2 regions of the Bradyrhizobium oligotrophicum S58 genome follow, and region 2 is predicted to be linked to the other one. Evidence: riboswitches for the same ligand, from Rfam matches in the RefSeq annotation. Region 2 holds a riboswitch; the other holds the start of a gene.

The links. Region 2 has a riboswitch for S-adenosylmethionine ahead of metX (homoserine O-acetyltransferase MetX). Riboswitches for the same ligand answer to the same signal wherever they lie in the genome.
Region 1: it holds a riboswitch for S-adenosylmethionine, as region 2 does, so the genes downstream of both, S58_RS03400 (O-succinylhomoserine sulfhydrylase) here and metX (homoserine O-acetyltransferase MetX) in region 2, are expected to answer to the same signal.

The regions. Positions count from the first base shown of each region.
Region 1 covers NC_020453.1:762,214-769,958, forward strand. Annotated here, with positions in the region: gene S58_RS03395 (SGNH/GDSL hydrolase family protein) at 1-752, shown strand, start outside; gene S58_RS03400 (O-succinylhomoserine sulfhydrylase) at 834-2,042, opposite strand; SAM riboswitch at 2,119-2,198, opposite strand; gene S58_RS03405 (2'-deoxycytidine 5'-triphosphate deaminase) at 2,311-3,417, shown strand; gene S58_RS03410 (MATE family efflux transporter) at 3,548-5,017, shown strand; gene S58_RS03415 (SRPBCC family protein) at 5,022-5,423, opposite strand; gene S58_RS03420 (VOC family protein) at 5,434-5,793, opposite strand; gene S58_RS03425 (helix-turn-helix transcriptional regulator) at 5,847-6,701, opposite strand; gene S58_RS03430 (methylated-DNA--[protein]-cysteine S-methyltransferase) at 6,764-7,330, opposite strand; gene S58_RS03435 (SPW repeat protein) at 7,556-7,745, opposite strand, start outside.
Region 2 covers NC_020453.1:1,332,290-1,340,034, forward strand. Annotated here, with positions in the region: gene S58_RS05730 (prephenate/arogenate dehydrogenase family protein) at 1-34, opposite strand, end outside; gene hisC (histidinol-phosphate transaminase) at 31-1,128, opposite strand; gene S58_RS05740 (chorismate mutase) at 1,166-1,999, opposite strand; SAM riboswitch at 2,195-2,274, shown strand; gene metX (homoserine O-acetyltransferase MetX) at 2,357-3,610, shown strand; gene metW (methionine biosynthesis protein MetW) at 3,614-4,282, shown strand; gene S58_RS05755 (hypothetical protein) at 5,476-6,003, shown strand; gene S58_RS05760 (MgtC/SapB family protein) at 6,075-6,803, opposite strand; gene S58_RS05765 (hypothetical protein) at 6,973-7,692, opposite strand.

The DNA of each region.
Region 1 (7,745 bases), 570 kb from region 2:
CCAAGTCCGCGTCCGACATCTTCAACCGGGTGCCGTGCCTGCCGCCGAAGGGCGTCGCGAAGAAGAACTTCATCTCGCTGCCGCATGTCGCCAACAAGCTCGCTTCCGGCCTGCCGGTCGTCATCGTCGCGTTCGGCTCGTCATCGACGCAGGGCTATGGCTCGAGCGGACCGGACTACACCTACCCGAACCGGCTCGCCGCGCAGCTGCGCCGGCAATATCCGATGGCCGACATCAGCGTCATCAATGCCGGCGTCGGCGGCGAGGACGCGCCCGAGATGATGAAGCGGCTGGAGACCGCGGTGATCGACCGTCACCCGGATCTTGTGATCTGGCAGGTCGGCACCAATGCCGTGCTGCGCGATCTCGATCCCGCCGAGACCGCCAAGCTGGTCGACGACGGCGTCGCCAAGATCCAGGCGGCGGCCTCCGACGTCGTGCTGGTCGACCTGCAATATTCGCCGCGCGTCAATGAGCGGTCGGAGAACGCCAGCCGCATGAACAAGCTGCTCGGCCACATCGCCGAGCTGCATCACGCCGGCATCTTCCCGCGCTTCGAGGTGATGCGCGACTGGCACGAACGGCAGGCGATCCCGATAAACGAGTTCGTCATCGCCGACGGCCTGCACATGAGCGATTGGGGCTACGCCTGCTTCGCCCAGCTGCTGGGCGACGACATCATCCGGTCGGTCGGCCAGGTCAAGCTCGGCATCAACGGACCGGCCGACGTGCTGACCTATCGGCCGATGTGACGAGGGCGAATGGCGAGGTGGGAATAGCGAATAGGGATGGGATCTCCTACTCGCTACTCGCTACTCGCTATTCGCCATCCGCTACGCCGCCGCCAGGGCGGCGTCGAGATCCGCGATCAGATCATCTGGATGCTCCAGGCCCGCCGAGAAGCGGATGAAGCCTTCGCTGATGCCGAGTTCGGCGCGGGCCTCCGGCGACAGCCGCTGATGCGTCGTCGTCGCGGGATGCGTGACCAGCGTCTTGGCGTCGCCGAGATTGTTGGAGATGCGCGCGAGCCTCAAACCGTTGAGCGTGCGGAACGCGCCGGCCTTGCCGCCCTTGACCTCGAAGCCGACCAGCGTCGAGCCGGCACGCATCTGCTTGCGCACGGTCGCCGCCTGCGGATGGTCCTCGCGGCCGGGATAGATCAGCCGCGAGACCTTCGGATGCGCGGCGAGGAAGTCCGCGACCTTGCCCGCCGTCTCGGTCTGCGCGCGCACCCGCACCGCCAGCGTCTCCAGGCCCTTGAGCAGGACCCAGGCGTTGAACGGCGAGATCGACGGGCCCGTCTGGCGCATGAAGTTGTGGATGTGCTCGGCGATGAACGCCTCCGACGACAGGATCACGCCGCCAAGGCAACGGCCCTGGCCGTCGATGTGCTTGGTCGCGGAATACACCACGACGTCAGCGCCGAGCGCGAGCGGACTCTGCCAGATCGGCGTCGCGAACACGTTGTCGACGATCAGCCGCGCGCCATGGGCGTGGGCAATCTCGGCGATCGCGGGAATGTCCAGCACGTCGAGCGTCGGGTTGGTCGGGCTCTCGAGGAAGAACGACTTGGTGTTCGGCCTGACGGCCTTCTGCCACTGGTCGAGATCCAGCCCGTCGATCAGCGTCGACTCGATGCCGTAGCGCGGCAACAGGTCCTCGACCACGTAGCGGCAGGAGCCGAACAGCGCCTTGGCCGCAACGACGTGATCGCCGGCCCGCAAGGGAGCCAGGATCGCGGTGGTGACGGCCGCCATGCCGGTCGCCGCCGAGCGGCAGGCCTCGGCGCCTTCGAGTTCGATCATGCGGCGCTCGAACATCGCCGTGGTCGGGTTGGAGAAGCGCGAATAGATGAAGCCGGGATCCTCGCCCTTGAACCGGGCCTCGCATTCCTCGGCGGTGGCGTAGACGAACCCTTGCGTCAGGTAGAGCGCCTCGGCGGTCTCGCCGAATTCGGAACGCAAGGTGCCGGAATGCACCAGCCGGGTTTCAGGACGGTAGTGGGCGAACGACGCCGGGGCCTTCGCGGGGGACTTCGACATGTGACCTCCATCGTGACCACCGCCTCTGGCGATGGGCACAAAAAAACCGGCCTGGGATTACTCCTCACAGCCGGGATCACATTCGTCCCCGGCCTGTTTAGCGACTTATTTAACGTGGCTGCAAGCCGGCCGGCTCAAATCACCACGGGATAAGTGGTGCTCATAGTCGCAACCGGCCTTTCCGTCAAGCCAGCCATCGGATAACCGGTCAAAAGACCCTATATAGGCTCGCATAGCCGGCATTCCGGCGCCTGCAAAGGATCAGGTCTTGCCGTTTTCGCTTCCCGCCGACGCCCATGGCATCCTGCCCGACCGCATGATCGTGGCGATGGCGGAGGCCGGCCTGATCATTCCTGCATATGATTTCGTCGAGAGCCAGATCCAGCCGGCGAGTCTCGACCTGCGGCTCGGCGACGTCGCCTACCGCGTGCGCGCGAGCTTTCTGCCGGGGCCGGGATCGACGGTCGCCGAGCGTATCGACGAATTGAAGCTGCACGAGATCGCGCTCGCCGACGGCGCGGTGCTGGAGACCAACTGCGTCTACATCGTGCCGCTGCTGGAGAGTCTGGCGCTGCCGAAGGATATCATTGCGGCCGCCAATCCGAAGAGCTCGACCGGTCGGCTCGACGTGTTTACGCGCGTGATCGCTGACGGAACGCGGCGCTTCGACATGATCGGCGCCGGCTATCATGGCCCGCTCTATGCCGAGATCAGCCCGAAGACCTTTCCGGTCCTGTTGCGCGAAGGCTCACGCCTGTCCCAGGTCCGCTTCCGCTATCGTGATGCTGTCCTGTCCGAGGACGAGCTGATCGCGCTCCACGCGGCCGAGCGGCTCGTGGATCGCGACGACGCCGATCTCGCCGGCGGTGTCGCGCTGTCGGTGGATCTGTCCGGCGCCAATGCCAACGGCTATGTCGGCTATCGCGCCAAGCGCCACACCGGCGTGGTCGATGTCGATCGCCGCGCCGGCTATCCGGTCGAGGAGTTCTGGGAGCCCATCAAGGCGCGCCCCGACGGCAGCCTCATTCTCGACCCCGGCGAGTTCTACATCCTGGCCTCCAAGGAGGCCGTGCAGGTGCCGCCGGACTACGCCGCGGAGATGGTGCCGTTCGATCCCCTGGTCGGCGAATTCCGCGTACACTATGCCGGCTTCTTCGATCCCGGCTTCGGCTATGCCGGCGCCGGCGGGCAGGGCTCGCGCGCCGTGCTCGAGGTGCGCTCGCGCGAGGTGCCGTTCATCCTCGAGCATGGCCAGATCGTCGGCCGTCTCGTCTATGAGAAGATGCTGGCCCGGCCGAACGCGATGTATGGCAGCCGCATCGGATCCAACTACCAGGCCCAGGGCCTGAAGCTCTCCAAGCACTTTCGCCTCTAGTCCGCTGCGCGTTGGAAGCGCACCCGCAATGCGCCCGCCGCACGGGGCGCCGCGTGGTGATGTGCTAGGAAGAACGGTCGAACGATGAACGAGGCCGCGACGATGAGCGCGGCCGGCGGGGGAAGCGAGCATGTCCGAGATCGGCTTGGCCGATGGTCCGGTCGATGACGGGCGATCGCTGCCGGATGTCGCGAGGCCGGTGCGCAATGCGCTGGTCGACGGACCGATCCTGCGCACTCTGCTCTCCTTGGCCTGGCCCAACATCATCGCGAACTCGGCCGGTATCTGCGTCGTGATCGCCGAGACCTCCTATATCGGCCGCCTCGGCATCGAGGCGCTGGCGGCGATGGCGCTGGTGTTCCCGCTGGTGGTCCTGACGATGACGATGTCCGGCGGCGCCATGGGCGGCGGTGTGGCTTCCGCCATTGCGCGGGCGCTGGGCGCCGGTGACACCGAGCGCGCCTCGACGCTTGCGTCGCACGCTTTGCTGATCGCGCTGCTGTTCGGCGCGACGTTCATGATCGGTATGCTCGTGTTCGGCCCGCATCTGCTCGAAACGCTCGGCGGCCGCGGCGCAGTATTGAGCCACGCGGTCGACTATGTGCAGATCTTCTTCGGCGGCGCCATCCTGCCCTGGCTGATGAACTCGATGGCCGGCATCCTGCGCGGCACCGGCAACATGAAGCTGCCGTCGTTGATGATCCTCAGCTCGGCGCTGCTGCAGATCGTGCTCGGCGGTACGCTCAGCCTGGTCCTCGGGTTCGGCATGCGCGGCGTCGCCGCCGGCGCATTGCTGGCGTTCTGCGTCAGTATCTCGGTGATGGGCTGGTACCTGTTCTCCGGCCGCGCCCGCGTGCGGCCGAAGCTGCGGGGCTTGCAGATCAGCCGTGCGATGTTCGCCGATATTCTCAAGGTCGGCGCCATCGCCTGCTTCTCGCCGCTGCAATCGGTGCTGTCGATTGCCATCTTCACCCACATGCTTGCGGGCTTCGGTACGGCCGTGCTCGCCGGCTACGGCATCGGCGCGCGGCTGGAGTTCATGATGACCACGGTCGCATTCTCGATCGGCATGGCTTCGGTGCCGATGGTCGGCATGGCGATCGGCGCCGAAAGGATTGCGCGCGCCCGCCGCATCGCCTGGGTCGCCGGCATGGTCTCATTCGTCTCGGTGGGTGCGCTCTCGACGGGGATCGCGATCTTCCCGCAGCTGTGGGTCGACATCTTCACGCAGGACGAGAGCGCACGTAGCGCGGGCCGGCACTATCTGCAGATCGCCGCGCCGATGTATGCGTTCATCGGCCTGGCGATCTCGATGTATTTCTCTTCGCAGGGAGCAGCGAGGGTGATCGGACCTGTCCTCGCGCAGACGGTGCGGCTGATCTTCATCGCCGCGGGCGGAAGCTATTTGTTGCGCCAGGCCGCGACCGAGAGCGACTTCTTCATGCTGGCGTCGTCGTCCATGGTCCTGCTCGGCGTGCTGACGCTGGCGAGCGTCATGCTCACCCGCTGGGGTACGAAGCCGGCCGCGTTGCAGCTGCGCCCGGCCGTGCTGGCGGCCGGCCGCAGCTCTGGTTCGCAGCCACCGCCGCGGGTTGGCTGAGCCGCTACGCGTGCGGCCTGCCCAGCGTGTCCTGCATCGCGCGCGCGCCGAGCTCCATCTGCTGCTCGATATAGGGCGCGATCTCGTGCGGCAGCACGTCGGTCGTCCAGATCACCCGGCAGCGTTCCTCGCCCTCGGAGACGATCTGGAACGAGGCGCTGTGCTGGGTGATACGCTCGTTCTTGATGGCATAGACGAGGCGCCGGCGTTCATCGTTGCAGTCGACCAATTGCTCGCGCACCACGCTGCCGTTGGCGAAGCTGACGATGCGGATGTCGCCATCGAGCTTGGTGTCGGTCACGAAGCCGCGCGCCACCCTGGTATGAACCGCGCCGAAATCGCGCACTGCGTCCCACACGGCAGCCGCCGGGGCCGCGATCGGAATGTCCTTCTGAATTGATGCCATGGCGCTGATCTCACGGACACACGGCTTCGACGTTGTTGCCGTCCGGATCGATCAGGAAGGCGGCGTAGTAGGTCGGGCTGTAGTCTGCGCGCGGACCGGCGCCGCCATTGTCGCTGCCGCCGGCCCTCAGTCCCTCGCTATGGAATCTGGTAACGGCGGCATGGTCGGCGGCGCGGAACGCGACATGCGCAGCGGCGCTCTTCGCTCCCTTGTTCAGATAGAGCCACAGCGCCGGCTCACCCTTGGGGCCGATCCCCGCCGAGGTCTCGTCCTTGGAGCAGAGGACATGGCCGAGCGGCGCCAGCGCCGCCGCATAGAAGCGGACGCTGGCGTCGAGATTGCCGACCTTGAGGCCGATATGATCGTACATCGATGATCTCCCATGCTTCGCGTGCGGCTGCCGCACGCGCTGGGATCATCCAATCAATGCCGGCTCAGTCGTTCTTGGAGAATCTTGCGCTCGCCGCGCGAGGCCTTGCGAAACTTCAGCGGCGACACGCCGGCGGCGCGCGTGAAGGTGCGGGTGAAATTCGACAGGTCGGCAAAGCCGGTGTCATAGGCGATGTCGGTGACCGGCGTATCCTCCTCGCTCAGTCGCCGGGCGGCGCGCCGCAACCGCGCGCGGATCAGATATTGATGCGGCGTCACGCCGATCGTGGCCGCGAACAGCCGCAGGAAGTGGAACGGGCTGGCGCCGGCCGTCTGCGCCGCAGCCGCAAGATCGATGTCGTCATGCGCATTGTCGTCGATCCACAACGCGCTTTCGACCGCGCGCCGGCGATCCCGCAGGCTCGGCTTCGCTGGCCGTTCCGGCTGGCCACTCGCGGTCGCGACGAAGCGGCCGGCCAGGAGATGACCGATCTCGTCGAGACCCAGATGATGGTCGCGTGCGGCAACGCCCTGTGCGAGCTCGCCGAGCACCATCAGCTCCGGCAGCGGCGGCATCGCGCCCGTCCGCCAGGCCTGCTTGCTGCGAGCCTGGCTGCTGCCGGCGATCTCATCGATGACGTCGTCATCGAAGAAGAACGACAGGCATTCGTCGCCGCAGACGTGGTCATGCGTGCACATGAACTCGTCGCCGGGATGTCCGACCAGCAGCGCGCCGGTGACCAGCTCGAAGAATCGGCCGCGGTGATGGCAACCGAAGCTGCCTTTGCGCACATAGGACAGCGAGTAGCCGGAAAATTGCTCGGCATAGGGCCGCTCACCCGGAGCCGCCGTGCAGCGGAACTCGGATACGGTGACGGCACGGCTCTCGAACAGGATGGTTGCACTCATCCAGTAAATCTAAGCCATTGCCGATGAAAGAGGAGGGGCTACGTGTGAGATAATCGCGCGACTTACGACGCGCGCGGCCGATCGACGGCGAGAAACGCGTCGAACAAGGTCAGGCCCGCATGCGGCCGTGCACCTTCGAGCGACAGCAGCCGACGCTTGGAGATGATGCCGCTGTTCGGCGACGGCTTGTCGAGCCCGTTGCCGATGTCGCGGACGCGATGGCAGGGGACGATCAGGACGAGCGCATTCCTGGTCAGGGCCTGCGCGATCGAGTTCAGCGCCTTGGGGACGTGCAACTCGTCCGCGATGTCGTCGGCGCTGCGCGTCTCCCCGCGCGGAATGGCGCGGACGCAGTCGTAGAGTCGCTGGTTGAAGGGCGGGACGCCGCCGAGGTCGAGCACGACGTCGGAGAAGTCGACATCCTGACCGCGCAGCATGGCGGTGATGCCTTCGATCGCCAGTTCAGTATTCGAACACGGGCGTTGCTCCCGTGCTTCAGGAAATTGCCGATACAACCGCCGCCGGGTCTCGATTTCCCGCACTTCCGGCAGCTGCACGCCGGTGATCCCGGCATCGCTCCACGCAATGCCACAACGGCCGAGGGCCGTATCAAAGATCGTATACCCCATGACGCCACCCCAACCCCACGCCAGATCATATCACTGTCACAATCGCCCGCATCAACTTTGTTTACAAAGTGTTAACAGCGCGGCGCGACCGGGGCGGGTTTGCCCTGATTTGGGTCATGGTTGTCAAGTGCGCTGATATGATCTCCTCGATCGGTATCGCGATGGTGAGACGCGACGCAGCAATCGCGTGCAAGCGGCACGAGAATGCGCCGCGCGAGCTTCATTTCAAGAAAGGCCAGACTTCGCGCCGTTCTCGCCGGCGAAATCCGGATCATGCGCAAGCCACAATTCGAGCAAGCTCAGGAACGTGACGACGATGCCGATCGCGATGCTGACATGCATCGCGGAGGTGTGAACGAAGCCGAGCAGCCACGGCGCTGCGATCAGCCACAGGCCGAGCGCAACCTTCAGCCAT
Region 2 (7,745 bases):
GCGCGATGCGTTCGAATCTTCCCGCGACTGTCACTTCGGCCCCATGAATTCGCTGAGCGCGTCGACCACCAGACGGTTGGCCTCTTCGGTGCCGATCGTCATGCGCAAGGCGTTCGGCAGCTTGTAGTTGGCGAGCGCGCGCAGCACGAGGCCGCGCCGGGTCAGGAATGCGTCAGCCTCGGCCGCGGTCCTGCCCTTGTCGCTCGGGAAGTGGATCAGGATGAAATTGGTAACGCTCGGCGTCACCTTCAGCCCGAGCTTGCCGATTTCCTCGGTCAGCCAGTTGCGCCACGTCTCGGTGTGCGTCTTCGACATCTGCTGATGCGCGGTGTCCTCGATCGCGGCCACCGCCGCCAGCATCGCCGGCGTCGACACGTTGAACGGCCCGCGGATGCGATTGACGGCATCGACGATGTGGGCGGGACCGAACATCCAGCCGACGCGCAGTGCAGCGAGGCCGTGGATCTTGGAAAACGTGTGCGTGACCACAGTGTTTTCGGTGGTCGCCACCAGCTCGATGCCGAACTCGTAGTCGTTGCGCGAGACGTAGTCCGCATAGGCTGCATCGAGCACCAGCACGACATGCGAGGGCAGGCCGGCGCGCAGTCGCTTGACCTCGTCGAACGGGATGTAGGTGCCGGTCGGGTTGTTCGGGTTGGCGAGCCAGACCAGCTTGGTGCGCTGCGTCACCGCAGCGAGGATCGCGTCGACGTCGGTGCGATATTCGGTCTCGGCGGCAACCACGTTCCTGGCGCCGCAGCCCATGGTCGCGATCGGATAGACCAGGAAGCCGTGCGCGGTCGAGATCGCCTCGTCACCCTGGCTGAGGAACGTATGCGCGAGCAGATTGAGAATCTCGTCGGAGCCGGCGCCGCAGACGATGCGGTCGGGGTCGAGCCCATAGGTGCGGCCGATCGCCTCGCGCAGGATCCGCGAGGTGCCTTCCGGATAATCCTCCAGATGCGTGGCCGCGCTCTTGAACGCTTCGATCGCCTTCGGCGAGGGACCGAACGGCGTCTCGTTGGCGGAGAGCTTGAACACCTTGCGGCCCGGCTCGGGCGTCGGGCTCTTGCCCGGCGTGTAGGGCGCAATGTCAAGGATGCCGGGATTCGGCACGGGGCGGGACATCATCAACTCCGGAAAATCATCACTGGCGCAGGGCGTCTCAGCTCGGAACCGTATAACGTTTTGCATGGCCGCCGACGAGAGCCGTCGAGCGCACCGAGGCACCCGCGGCGATCAGGGCTGCCTTGATGCTGTCGAGGTGCGACGGCGCCTCGATCGACACCAGCAATGCGGCGCCATCGAAGGCGGTATCGGGCACCGCAATCACGTCGGCGAGCGGCGACAGCGCGCGCGAGACCTGCGCATTCCAGCCGGAGACGCGGATGCTCCAGGTCTCAACCTCCAGCACCAGCGCATCATCAGCGACGCGTGACACTGCGAACACCGGCAGCGCGGCCGGATGGTCGGCGCGCTGGATGAAAGGCATTCGCGCAATGATCTTCGGCGCACCCGCGGGCTCCAGCGTGATCCACCACGGTGTATGGCCCGACGTCGTCGACACCAAGGCTAGATCGCCCTTCGAGCGCGCTACCGCTTCCACCGCGGCCTGGGCGCTGAAATGCGCGACATAGGGCACGACGAATCCGAAATGGAACCGGGCGGAGTCGCGCATCGCGGATTCACCGACCGACACGTCGGCGTGAACCGAGAACGGCGCCTGCACATAAGTGAAGGTCGAGACGATCACGCGCCAGATGCCCTCGACCGTGTCGAGCGGCAGGATGCCGCGATGGCGCTGCACCAGGCGGCGCATCATGTCGGCCTCGCGTGCGGGCCTGAACGCCGAGCCGACCTCCTGGGTCTTCTTGACCTTGATCAGCCGGTCGATGATGTCGGCCCGGTTCATCAGAAGCTGATGAACCTGCTCGTCGATGGCGTCGATTTCCTTGCGCAGATCGGCGAGCGAGGGCGGGGCGGGCGGCGGGTTCGACATGGTCCGTGTCACTCTTCGGCAGGCCACGGGAAACGCGCGGCCACAAGGAACGGCTGCCGTTCTCTCCGATGCGGGGGACCTGCGCAACAGCAAGTTTACCCTGTGCGGCCGAGGCTTGGCTGACCTGCAGCCCCGGGGTGCCGGATCGATCAACCCCAGCTTGCCTTGACGAGGAGCGCCCGCGGGACTAGTTTCTGCCTGTTCCGTGGTCATTTGAGCCGGCCGGCTTGCAGCCACGTTAAAAAACTCGCTAAACAGGCCGGGGACGTTTTCGATCCCGGCCGAACCCCAGTTCAGGCCGGGTTTTTGTTGGCCTGATATGTCAAATGGTTCGGGAGCTCTGGCCGGAGGGCCGGGGTGAAAGACATGACAGGCCTGACGCCCAAGTCGAAATCTGCGACGTCCAAATCTGCGACGTCCGCATCCGCGCTGCGCCCGGTCGCGCCGGACGAGCGTTCGCACGAGGTCGATCATCCGAGCTCGCTGGTCGCGCGGTTCGATGCGACCAAGCCGCTCAGGCTCGATTGCGGCGTCGATCTCGCGCCGTTCCAGATCGCCTATCAGACCTATGGCGAGCTCAACGCCGACAAGTCGAACGCGGTCCTGATCTGCCACGCGCTGACCGGCGATCAGCACGTCGCCAACCGCCATCCGGTGACCGGCAAGCCGGGTTGGTGGGAGACACTCGTCGGCCCCGGCCGCCCGCTCGATCCCGCGCGCTACTTCATCATCTGCTCCAACGTGATCGGCGGCTGCATGGGCTCCACCGGGCCGGCCTCGCTGAACCCGGCCACCGGCAAGGTGTGGGGGCTGGATTTTCCAATCATCACCATCCCCGACATGGTGCGCGCGCAGGCGATGCTGATCGATCATCTCGGCATCGACACGCTGTTCGCCGTGGTCGGTGGCTCCATGGGCGGCATGCAGGCACTGCAATGGACGGTGGCCTATCCTGCCCGCGTGTTTGCGACGCTCGCGATCGCCTGCGCGACGCGGCACTCGGCGCAGAACATCGCGTTCCACGAGCTCGGCCGCCAGGCCGTGATGGCCGATCCCGACTGGGATCACGGCGGCTATGCCGCCAAGGGCATTCATCCGCATCGCGGGCTCGCGGTGGCGCGGATGGCCGCGCACATCACGTATCTGTCCGACGCCGCGCTGCATCGCAAGTTCGGCCGCCGCATGCAGGACCGCGAGCTGCCGACGTTCTCGTTCGATGCCGACTTCCAGGTGGAGAGCTATCTGCGCTACCAGGGCTCGTCCTTTGTCGAGCGTTTCGATGCCAATTCCTATCTCTATCTGACGCGGGCGATGGACTATTTCGACATCGCCGCGGATCATGACGGCGTGCTGGCGGCGGCGTTCCGCGGCATCAAGACCCGCTTCTGCGTGGTGTCGTTCACCAGCGACTGGCTGTTTCCGACCGCGGAGTCGCGCGCGCTGGTGCATGCGCTCAACGCCTCCAGCGCGCGGGTGTCGTTCGCCGAGATTGAGACCGACAGGGGGCACGACGCGTTCCTGCTCGACGTCCCCGAGTTCTTCGAGATCGCCAGCGCCTTTCTCGATTCCGCCGGCAAGGCGCGCGGCCTCAAGGTCGCGACGGGAGGCTGAGACATGAGCATGCAGCAGGGCGTTCTGCCGCTGAACGGTTTTTCCGGCGGCGAGGTGCTGGCCTATCGGCCCGATCATCTGCTGGTCGCCGGCATGGTCGAGCGCGGCTCCAAGGTGCTCGACATCGGCAGCGGCGATGGTGATCTGTTGCAACTGCTGGAGAGCCGCGGCATCGACGGCCGCGGCATCGAGCTGTCGCGCGAGGGGGTCAACCACTGCGTCGCCAAGGGTCTGGCGGTGGTGCAGGGCGACGCCGACACCGATCTGGTCGACTATCCCGACGACGCCTTCGACTACGTGATCCTGTCGCAGACGCTGCAGGCGACGCGTCAGCCCAAGGTCGTGCTGGAGAATCTGCTGCGCATCGGCCGACGTGCCATCGTCACCTTCCCGAATTTCGGCTTCTGGCGATTGCGGCTGCAGTTGCTTGTCGGCGGCCACATGCCGCGCACCGACAATCTGCCGTTCACCTGGTACGACACGCCCAACATCCATTTCTGCACCATCAAGGATTTCGTCCAGCTCTGCGACGAGATCGGCGTCAAGATGGAGCGCGCCGTCGCGCTCGACAGCTACGGCCGCCCGCTGCGCTTCGCCATGCCCTGGTGGTTCTGGAACATGTTCGGCGAGCAGGGCGTGTTTCTGCTGAGCCGGGCGGAGAAGGCGCGGTAGGGGCGCGCATGGGGGCCGGTGGCACGTGGGCCACCAAAGGCGCGTCATCCTCCGATGTCGTCCCGGCGAACGCCGGGACCCATACCGCGGAATCCATCGGTGAGGCGCAACTACCAGTCATCGTCTCAGCCCGACCGGTGGCTATGGATCCCGGCGTTCGCCGGGACGACAGCGCGGGTTGGGCGTCCTCACTCCATCCACCGTCCTTGCGAGGAGCCCTTGCGCCGAAGCAATCCAGGCTGTCGCCGAGAAATTCTGGAGTGCTTCGCTTCGTTCGCAATGACAATTGTGGCCGCATTCGTTGTTTGCAACTACAGGATCATTTGCAACTGATCACTCCGCCGTCATAGCCCGGTCGGAGTCATGCGATGACGGCTGTGTTTGTGGAAGGCGCTGTCCAACGCATTGACGACGCACCTCATACGGCTTCGTCCTCGCGGCGCCTGTTTGCGTCCGAGTTTTGCCAGTTGAACGCCTCGAATAACGAGGGGCGCAGGGAAGGCCGGGTGCGGGCTGCACCCATGGCCCGCCTGCAGAAAAAATGCAGGCGGCAGGTACCACAGGCTCAGCCGGACACTCCGGCCTTCCCTGCGCGATGGCTCTACGGTTGCTCCGTGGTCTCCCCGGTGCGCCGGGCTTTTGGTCACCGTTGCCCACGCAGCGCGTTGGCGCTGTCGCAAGCGTGGCATCAGCATCGGGATGCCAGGACCCCACGGCTTGGCCGTGCGCCTCGAGACTGTCCGTCGACATGATCGCTCACGCCGCAGCCCAAAGCGCCCACCGCATCTCGCACCCGACGTCCGTGACGGTCGCGAACTGTCCCTCGTGTGGGACGGGATGCGGAGAGATAAGCGTGGTTTCTGAAAAAAAGAAATAGAAATATTTTTCGCGCGGGGACTGGACAGGGCAAATCAGGTTGAGGGGACTGATGAATTTGGTTTTTCGGAGCAGGCGCCGAATAGTCCCACGAGGCGTGCTTCTCCAATGAGACCCCCGACCAAACGAGCGTGGCGTCAGTTTGATTTGCCCGTCGGCTTAAGGATTCCTATCGTTATCCCGTGGCACTGTCATTGCGAGCGAAGCGAAGCAATCCAGTCTTTTCCACTTTGCTGCGCTCGCAATGACGGTGCGGCAACAGCGCTGATCAGTCTTGATTTACTTGCCCGCCGTGCGAGCTTTTCAAGGAGCCTCCGTTGGATTTCGACCAGGCATATTGTCGTTTGATCGAGGCCGAACCATCTCGGGCGCGAAAGGTTTTGAGAGTAATTTCCGACGAGTTCGGAGAGTCGCTCCTGACCTTCGCGCCAATGTCGGACGGACATGTCGATTTCGTCTGTCGTATCCTGTCCGATCCGACCCTGGCCAAGCGGCCGGGGCTGGAATGGCTGCTGATGGAGTTCTATCTCGAACGCGAGAAATTGTCGGAACCTCAGCTGGAGCGCTTCTTTGCATGCCTCGACGCCAGCTTTGGGCATCTGTCAGACGAGAAAGTCGCTTTCGCCGTGGGTGACTTCATTGCGCGTGTCGCACCGGCAATACGTGCGCTGACGCTGTTGAGTGAAATGGCCATGAAGGTCAATTCGCGCGATGCGCTCGCTGGCGTTTACTTGGGGTTGGACATCTTACGCAAACATCGCGCGACGAACGGCCTCTCGCTTGCTAAGATCGAGGCGGTGGACCGAACTGCGGATGCGCGCGCGGCGGCGCTCAAGCCACTCTAGACCGCGCGCACTCTCGGGACACACGGAAGGTCCCGGATGTCGCCGAGCTCATCCGGCTACGCGCTCCGCCCTCACGCCCTTGACGGCGCCAGGCGGAATTCGACGACGTCTTCGGCGCCCGACAGGTCGCGCGCCATCTGGGCGGTCTCGAAATGGCCGGCGGCTTGCAGCACCAGCTCGAAATGGAATTGCCGTTTCGCCTCGCTGTACTCGTAGCACCAGTCCAGCACGTCGAACCCATAGGCCCGCATGCATTCGCGCAATTCGGTCTCGCTCGGCTGCAGGCCGTGGCGGTAGACGATCGACAGCGCCAGCGTGGTCTGATGCGGCAGCCATTGCTCGACCGCGCCGAGCAGGGTCATCGCGGCCAGCGACAATGCGGTGGCACACAGCGCGGTGCCGTAGAAGCCGATGCCGATGATGACGCCGATGGCCGACGTCATCCAGATCGAGGCGGCGGTCGACACGCCGCGGATGGTGAAGCCGTCCTTGATGATGACGCCGGCGCCGAGGAAGCCGATGCCGGTCATCAGGCCCTGGATCACGCGCGTCGGGTCGGACACGGTCGGCGACACCGCCATGCCGCCATACCAGCTGCCGGGAAAGCCGTTGATCGCCGTCAGCAAGGTCGATGCGACGCAGACCAGCGCGTAGGTTCGCATGCCGGCGGCGCGTCCGTGATAGGTGCGCTCATAACCCAGCAGCAGGCCGACGGCCGCTGCACCCATCAGGTGCAGCAGCAGAATCCCGTTCGTCTCCAGCTCCGCCCTCGACCAATAGGCCGCCAGATGCTCCATCATGCGCCTCGACAGCGTTACGCGCGTGCCGGGAACTGTGCGGACCAAGTGCTAATTTCTGCTTGCCGATACGGCGGCGGCGCCGTCGGCAAGCTGCCGTCGAAGAGCAAACCAGCGGCGCTTCTCCGTAGTTTTTCGGGCAGGATAAGCTCGTCGTCTGTTGCCTTGCCGCCTACAGCGCGCCCGAGGTGACGAGGCCGAATTTGAGCCAGGCTGCGGGCGGCACCTCGGTCGGGCGTTTGCGGTCGGCCCAGTTGCGGTCGACGATGTCGACCAGGCCGGGGTCGATGCCCATCTCGCGCAGATAGTGCCGGACTTGCTCGCCGTAATAGGTGGTCAGGCCGGCGCGATGCTCGGCGGAGACGTTGGGCGCGAGCCGGTTGCGGATCTCCATGCCGACGAGCTCGACCTTCGTCTGCGGCGGCAGGCTGCGATGCACGCCGCCGGCCAGCATCAGCACGCAGGAGGTCTCGCACACGATCGGCTGACCATCGAGCTTCGCATCCAATGGGCCGCCCGATCGCTTCAGTGTCATGCAATCGGCTTGCGGCTTGTCGCGGCAGGCGTCGACCAGCGTGCGTCCGGGGCTGGCATCGAGGCCGCGGTCGCGCAGGATGCGGCCCATGCTGACGGCGACATTGAGGTTGGCCTCGCCGCGGCTGTTGATGATGACCGGCAGCTTGCGGCCGGACTGGCGGTCGAGGATCGCGATCAGGCGCTTGAAGGTGTCGAACTGGATGGTGCCTTCGGCGGCGATCCAGTCGGCACAGCCGGGACCGCAGGCGTCGGGCGCGCCATGGGCGACGTAGAAGATCATGGCGTCGGGCAGCGTGCCGAATTCGGCGATCGGCGGTGCCGTGGCCGGCTGCGCCGATGCAGTGGCTGCCGTCATGATGGTGATCAGCGCGCCTGCCACCCGCGCGCGAATCCGTCTTGCAGCCAGCG